Regions from separate parts of the Arthrobacter sp. OAP107 genome, predicted to be linked through region 2. Evidence: predicted binding sites of a transcription regulator. Region 2 holds the regulator's gene; each other region holds the start of a gene.
The links. Region 2 encodes LexA, which represses DNA repair genes until DNA is damaged. Its sites were predicted from a motif close to TCGAACANNTGTTCGA; they were not measured.
Positions count from the first base shown of each region.

Region 1: ABIE00_RS25420 (LexA family protein) is a predicted target of LexA. The motif match lies at 1,360-1,375, and genes of this name have one in related genera.
Region 3: ABIE00_RS09630 (DUF6504 family protein) is a predicted target of LexA. The motif match lies at 848-863, and genes of this name have one in related genera.

Region 1 covers NZ_JBEPOK010000002.1:145,864-148,124, reverse strand. Annotated here, with positions in the region: gene ABIE00_RS25425 (helicase associated domain-containing protein) at 487-1,152, shown strand; gene ABIE00_RS25420 (LexA family protein) at 1,388-1,819, shown strand; partial or broken gene ABIE00_RS25415 (Y-family DNA polymerase) at 1,861-2,261, shown strand, end outside.
Region 2 covers NZ_JBEPOK010000001.1:3,512,975-3,515,235, forward strand. Annotated here, with positions in the region: gene ABIE00_RS16140 (LysM peptidoglycan-binding domain-containing protein) at 1-266, opposite strand, end outside; gene lexA (transcriptional repressor LexA) at 577-1,320, shown strand; gene ABIE00_RS16150 (ATP-dependent DNA helicase) at 1,395-2,261, opposite strand, start outside.
Region 3 covers NZ_JBEPOK010000001.1:2,045,113-2,047,373, forward strand. Annotated here, with positions in the region: gene ABIE00_RS09620 (chorismate mutase) at 1-235, shown strand, start outside; gene ABIE00_RS09625 (hypothetical protein) at 381-767, opposite strand; gene ABIE00_RS09630 (DUF6504 family protein) at 910-1,275, shown strand; gene ABIE00_RS09635 (DNA polymerase III subunit alpha) at 1,272-2,261, shown strand, end outside.

The sequences.
Region 1 (2,261 bases), on a different contig from region 2:
AAATAAGCGACGCAGGAGCGCCGCAGCCGATTCCCCGGGCCGCGGGCCCCTTGAGGAACGAAAGGGGCTAGACGGGGTGGAGCGGGCACGTACAATCCGAAGGACAGCAGCCAAAAAACGTCGAAGACGTAGACAACGGGTTCAGGGGGTGACGGAGCTCTGCGACGGCGCACCCTGGACCCCGACAGTCGGCCGCGCCAGCGGACGCCCTCATGGGTGCGAGCCCTGCGAGCATGTCCTTGCTCCCAGCCGACGGCCAATGGACCCCCAAGGCGGTCCGTGCTTTCCCCAAGGTTGGCGAGACAGAGTTGTCTCATCCCCACCGGGCCGCAGTCACGGGCAAAGCCTGCCGGCCCTGACGCCGGGGGCCGGGCTGTCCCCCATGCACCCCGGCCCCGGCGGAAAGGGCAGCCCCAGGCGCGTGCACGCCATGCAGGATGGACTTCGCGGCAGGTCGTTGAGCGGTGCGGGTGGCAGGATAGTGCCGTGACGACCAGGCGGCGTACTGCGGCTCCAAACGCGGAGTGGGTGCTGATGTACCGGGGCGGGCTGACCCGCTCCCGGATCGCCGCGCTCACCCGGGCCCCGGCCGCGACGATCGGTTACCACCTGTCCGTGGCACTTCGAACGGACCCGGGGCTGCAGGCTGAGCACGAGAAAGCCGCCGGCCCACCGCCAGTGCAGGTGAGCGGGCAGGGGCTGGCGCGCATGCACCAGCTCGTGGCCCTGGTCCAGGAAACCAGCCGGTATCCCTCGCGCACCGCCGCCGACGCGGACGAGCGGACGTTGGCGTCCTGGTTGGAGCGGCGCCGCCGCGACGCCGCAGCCGGGACACTCGCACCCGCCTACCGTGACGGGCTCGCCGCCCTCCCGGACTGGCAACGGCCGCCGCGGTCCGTGGCCGATGAGACCAGGTGGCAGGACCGGCTCGCCGCCCTGCTGCGGTACCGGGCGGCCGGGCACGACTGGCCCCGGCACAAGGCCGTTCTGAGTGGGGAAGAACACGACCTCGGCGTCTGGCTACACGCCCAGCGCCAAAAGGCACGCCGCGGCGAACTCGAACCCGCCAAGGCAGGCGCGCTGGATGAGATGCTGCCGGGCTGGCGCTCCGGCCGGCAACGCGGCCGCAAACCCCGCACCGGCACCGTGTAACCCCGCCCCCCGGACAGCGGAGGCAGACCACCAGACCGGGTGAACGGATTGTGCCCACTGGGGGCAGGTGGAGCCCTACGCACAGCTCAAAGCTGTCCCCATTGGCGTGCAACCCGTAGCGTCCAAGCGCCGGGGCAAGGGCCTCGTGTGCCCGATGCACCTGGGGGATTCTTTACTGTCCGACCCCGGGTCTACACTAGAAACCTATCGAACATATATTCGAAAAAGGTGTGTTGTGGGCGTCATTGTTGGTCCCCGTGTGCTAGATGCGGGCGTGTCGTTGTTGTCGGTGCTGGTCTCCCCGGTGCCGGTCGCGGCGGGGTACCCGTCGCCGGCGCAGGACTACTTCGACGGCCGGATCGACCTGAACGAGCACCTGATCAAGGACATCACCAGCACCTACGTGGTGCGGGTGACCGGAGACTCGATGGAAGGCGCCGGCATCAGCGACGGGGACGAGCTCATCGTGAATCGGGCCCTGGAACCCACCGACGGGTCGGTCGTGGTCGCGGTCCTGGACGGGGAGCTGACCATCAAGCGGCTGCGCATCACCGCCACCGGCGTGGTGCTGCAGGCGGAGAACCCCAAGTACCCGGACATCCGCGTCCCCGCCCTGTCCGAGCTGAGCGTGTGGGGCGTCGCAACAAGGTGCCTGCACCATGTCTGAGGAAGCCATGCCTGGCGGGCGCTTTTGTCCTGGGGAATCCGATGTCTAGGCCGGCGGTGATGCGGCGGATGCCGCAGATCGCGCATGTGGACGTGAACTGCTTCTACGCCTCGGCCGAGCGTGCCTTCGACCCGTCCCTGGAAGGCCGGCCGGTGGTGGTGCTGTCCAACAACGACGGCTGCGCCGTCACCCGCTCCCCTGAAGCGAAGGCCCTGGGCATCCCGATGGGCGAGCCTTGGTTCAAACTCGCCCCGCGGGCGAAGGAATGGGGACTGGTCGCGCTCTCGTCCAACTACGAGCTCTACGGGGACATCAGCGCCCGGGTGATGGAGCTGCTGGGCCGGTACTCGGCCTGGCTCGAGGTCTACAGCATCGATGAGGCCTTCCTCGGCGTCAAAGGCTCCCCCGAAGAGCTCCTCGCCTTGGGACGGACGATGAAAGC
Region 2 (2,261 bases):
GGGTCGACCTTGCCCGCGATGGCCCACAATGATTCGCCGGGCTGCACCGTGACCGACACCGTCGGCGTGACGGCGAGACCGGTGGCGCTGTCAGCAGCCTTTGCCGGCGAGTTCAGCAGCCCGGTCAGTGACAGGATCACGGCGGCGAGCAGGACAAGCGGGAGGCCGATCAGGACAATCCGGCCACGGCGGGTGAGGCGCAGCCGCGGCGGCTTGCCGGGCCGGGAAACTGCCGTAGAAGTTACTGCTGCTGTTGAAGCTGACATGGCGTGAGCCCTCCTGGACCAAAGTTGTACTGCCTCGCGTTCGAACAAACAGTTCGAACACCGGACTGACAAGCGGCCCTCACTAGAACACATGTTCGAACTTTGCTTTTCCTAGTTTTAGCATCTATCAACGAATTAAGTCGAGACTCGCTAGAACAAATGTTTGAAAAAGCCCAATGGCTGGCCTACGTTGGAAATCAAAGAACAACCACAACTGCAGTTGATCAGCAGGGTCTGACATTTTTCAGGCCGGAAGTTCCCGGCCTCTGCAGCTACCGCAACCGGGAGGAACGGAAAGGCGTTGGCGAACATGGCAGCACAGGCCTCTGACGGCAAGGCTCCCCAGCGCAGCCCGCGGTCTCAGCGGACCCCCAAGGGACTTACAGTCCGCCAGAAGAAGATCCTGGAAACCATCCAGCGTTCGGTCAACGAGAACGGCTACCCGCCGTCGATGCGGGAAATCGGTGACACCGTAGGCCTGGCCAGCCTCTCCAGCGTGACCCATCAGCTTTCGCAGCTGGAAAAGCTCGGCTACCTGCGGCGCGACCCCAAGCGGCCGCGCGCCATGGAGGTCCTGATGCCGCTCACTCTGGATGCGGGAACGGCGAAATCCGGCGGTGACAAAGCCCCGGCCCCCAGCACGGCAGGCGGCTCCGTGTCCGAACTGCCCAGCGCGATGGACACCGCCATGGTGCCGCTGGTTGGCCGGATCGCGGCGGGCGGTCCCATCCTCGCGGACCAGATGGTGGAGGAGCTGATGCCGCTGCCCCGCCAGCTGGTGGGCCATGGCGAACTGTTCATGCTCAAGGTCGCGGGCGACTCCATGGTGGACGCCGCCATCTGTGACGGGGACTGGGTTGTGGTCCGGCGGCAGAGCGACGCCGTCAACGGCGACATCGTCGCGGCACTGCTTGACGATGAGGCCACCGTCAAGACCTTCCGGCAACGGGACGGCCACACCTGGCTCCTGCCGCAGAACACGCAGTACGAACCCATCCTCGGCGACCACGCAGTGGTCATGGGCAAGGTGGTTTCCGTACTTCGCTCGCTGTAGCCCCCTGGGGCTTGTCCCCACGGAATCTTCGGCAGAGAACTTTCGGCCCCGGGCTGCTGCAGCCCGGGGCGTCCCTATGCCTGGGCGCCGGCGAGCCTCTCCAGTGCCGCGATGGCGGTCTTCCGGTCGGTCGTTGGCCAGAACGGCGGCAACGCGGCCCGCAGGAACCCGCCATAGCGCTCCGTGGACAGCCGGGAATCCAGCACGGCCACCACGCCCTTGTCATTCGTGGACCGAATGAGACGCCCCGCCCCCTGGGCAAGCCTGATGGCCGCGTGCGTGGCGGATACCGACATGAAGCCGTTGCCGCCGGCCTGGGCAACAGCCCGCGACCGCGCCGTCATCAGCGGATCATCAGGGCGCGGGAAGGGAATCCTGTCAATCACCACCAGGCGGCATGACCCGCCCGGCACATCGACGCCCTGCCACAATGACATCGTGCCGAACAGGCAGGTGTCGGGTTCATCGGCGAACTGCTTCACCAGCGCCGTCATGGTGGACTCACCCTGGCAAAGAATGCTGACATCCAGCCGGGTGCGCAGGGCATCTGCTGCTTCCTCTGCGGCCCGACGGGAGGAGAACAGACACAGCGCTCCCCCGCCGGACGCGCGGATCAGTGACTCGAGTTCGTCCAGCGCCTCGGGCGACGTGCCGCGGCCAGGCTTCGGCAGGTGGCCCGCCACGTAGAGGATTCCCTGCCGGGGATAGTCAAAGGGCGAACCCACGTCGACGCCGGTCCAGCTCGGGGCGCCTTCCCCGACCAGGCCCAGCCCGCCCGCAGCGGGTTCGAAAGCAGAGCCGATGGCGAGGGTTGCCGACGTCAGCACCACGGTGTGCCCGGCGAACAGGCCTTCCCGGAGCCGGCCCGCGACGCTCAGCGGGGCGATGTTGATCAGGGCCGGGGCGGTCTCGTCAGGCGCTGAGTATCCCTGCTGGGGATC
Region 3 (2,261 bases), 1.5 Mb from region 2:
CGAGCAGATCGTCACGCTGATTGCCCGCCGCGAACGCCTGATCCGCATCGCGGGAACCCTGAAGGGTGATGACGCTGAAGTGCGGGCCCCGGGCCGCGTGGAGCGGGTTATCGAGCACGTGCGCCAGGCCGCCGAGAAAAAAGAAATCGACCCGGACATCGTGGAAACCACGTACCGGGCCATGATCTCGAAGTTCATCGAGCTTGAGATGAAAATCCACAACGACAACAGCTGAGCTGTTTACAGTCGCGTGAACTGTTTATGATCGCCTGAGTCGTCCATTGGCACGATGTTGTCCAGCCGTTGTCCATAGGCACGCCGGGGCCGCGGGGCGGCCGATCGGGCTGCTGCCCGGTGCCGCTCGCGGGGCCGCTGACCCTCTAGAGCTTCTCCTCGACAGGGACGCCGGACTGGAATTCCCGCCCGTCGGCCTCGCTGAACGCGGACATGAGGTGGCTCTTGTCGAGCCCCATAACCGTGCTCATGGGGAAGTTGCCCGTGATGGTGTTGCCCGAGTGTTCAACGCTGCTGATGTCGAAGTTCTCCTCCGTGCCGTCGTGGCTGAAGGAGTAGATCGAGACCGCCTCGCCGTTCATGAACTCGATTCCCAGCCTCCGTTGATGTGAATAATCCGGAGTGGCAGCAACGAGCCCCACAACAAAGGCGCCCGATGCTGGAATGCTGCCGTCGATATCGAACCTGGCCACCAATGTGCTTTCTTTGGCGGCGATGCTTACCTGCTTCAGGAGCGCGTCATTGGAACTCATGGGACCATCCTGCCCTGTGAGCCGCCGTCCGTCCACACCCATCTAGGTTTTGTCCCCGGCCCGGCGTAGACTGGAACTATTCGAATACATATTCGACTACCTGTGTATTATCCGCAGGATGGGATTGGTATCCGGAGGCACCATGGGAACGTTCAGCGAGTCTGTTGACGTCGTCTGCGCACCTACAGGTGAGCCGGCGGAGCTTCGGTGGGGCGGCAGGGAATACCGGGTCTGCGCTGAACCCCTGCGCTGGTACGAACGCCGCCAGTGGTGGGCCGAAGAACGGCGTGCCCCGCTGGGAAGCGGCCCCGGGCTTGTGGACCATGAGATCTGGCGGGTGCAGGTCCGCCCTGCCGGCAGAAGCAGCCCGCCGGAAACTCCGGCTGCAGAACCGGCTGAACCACTAACCCTTGACCTGGTGCGGCATACCGGCAGCGGACGCTGGCGGCTGCTCCGGATCCACGACGCCCTCAAACCCAGAGACGCACTCCGGCAAAAATCAGCATGAGCTTCACTCACCTACACGTTTCCACCGCCTTCAGCGCCCACTACGGCGTCTCCTGGCCGGATGAACTCGCCCAGGCGGCAGCGGCCCAGGGCGCAACCGCCCTGGGCTGCACGGACCGGGACGGCCTGTATGGCACCGTAAAGCACCTCAAGGCATGCATGGCTGCCGGGATTGACCCCGTGGTCGGCGTCGACCTGTCAGTGTTCGACGACGAGGGTGACCACGGGGTCGGGTTGCCTGATGCCAGGGTTTCCAAAACCCGGTTTTCCGCGGACCGCGTCACCGGGCGGGTGGTAGTGCTTGCGCACGGACACAACAACGGGGCAGGGTACAAGGCCCTGTGCCGGCTGATCTCAGACGCACACGCCCGCACCTCGGGCAAGGCCGGGGGAACAGTGCCGGTCGCCGTCACCAGGGCTGAACTCGCCTCACGCGTCCTGGAACCGGAAACCCTGAAACCGGTGCTCACCGTTCTGTTGGGACCGGATTCCGACGTCGGGCTGGCACTGGGCGGCCGGCGGTACCTCCGCCCCCGCACCCTGTTCAAGGGCTGGCTGGACGCCATGCCGGCCGGAAGCGTCGCGGCAGAGATCGTCACCCACCTCAGTGCACCGGGGGAGCCAATGAGCACGGCCCATGCGGTCCGCATGCTCAAGCTGGCTCAGGAGTACAGCGTGCCGGCCGTGCTCACCAACGCAGTCCGTTACTGCGAGGAGGACGGTGCCGCCACCGCCGACGTCCTGGACTCCGCACGCACGCTGAAGTCACTGCCAGAGCTCTCCGCCGCGCCGCTGCTCCAGCCCAACGGGCAGGGCTGGCTGAAAACCCCGGACCAAATGGTGGAGCTGGGCAAGGAAATCATCCATGCCGCCGGCTACGGGTCCGCCGATGTCCAGGTGCTGCTGTCGCAGACTGAGGCGCTCGCGGACCGTTGCCGCATGGATCCCGAGTCTGACATGGGCTGGAAGCAGCCGGTGGTCCCCGAG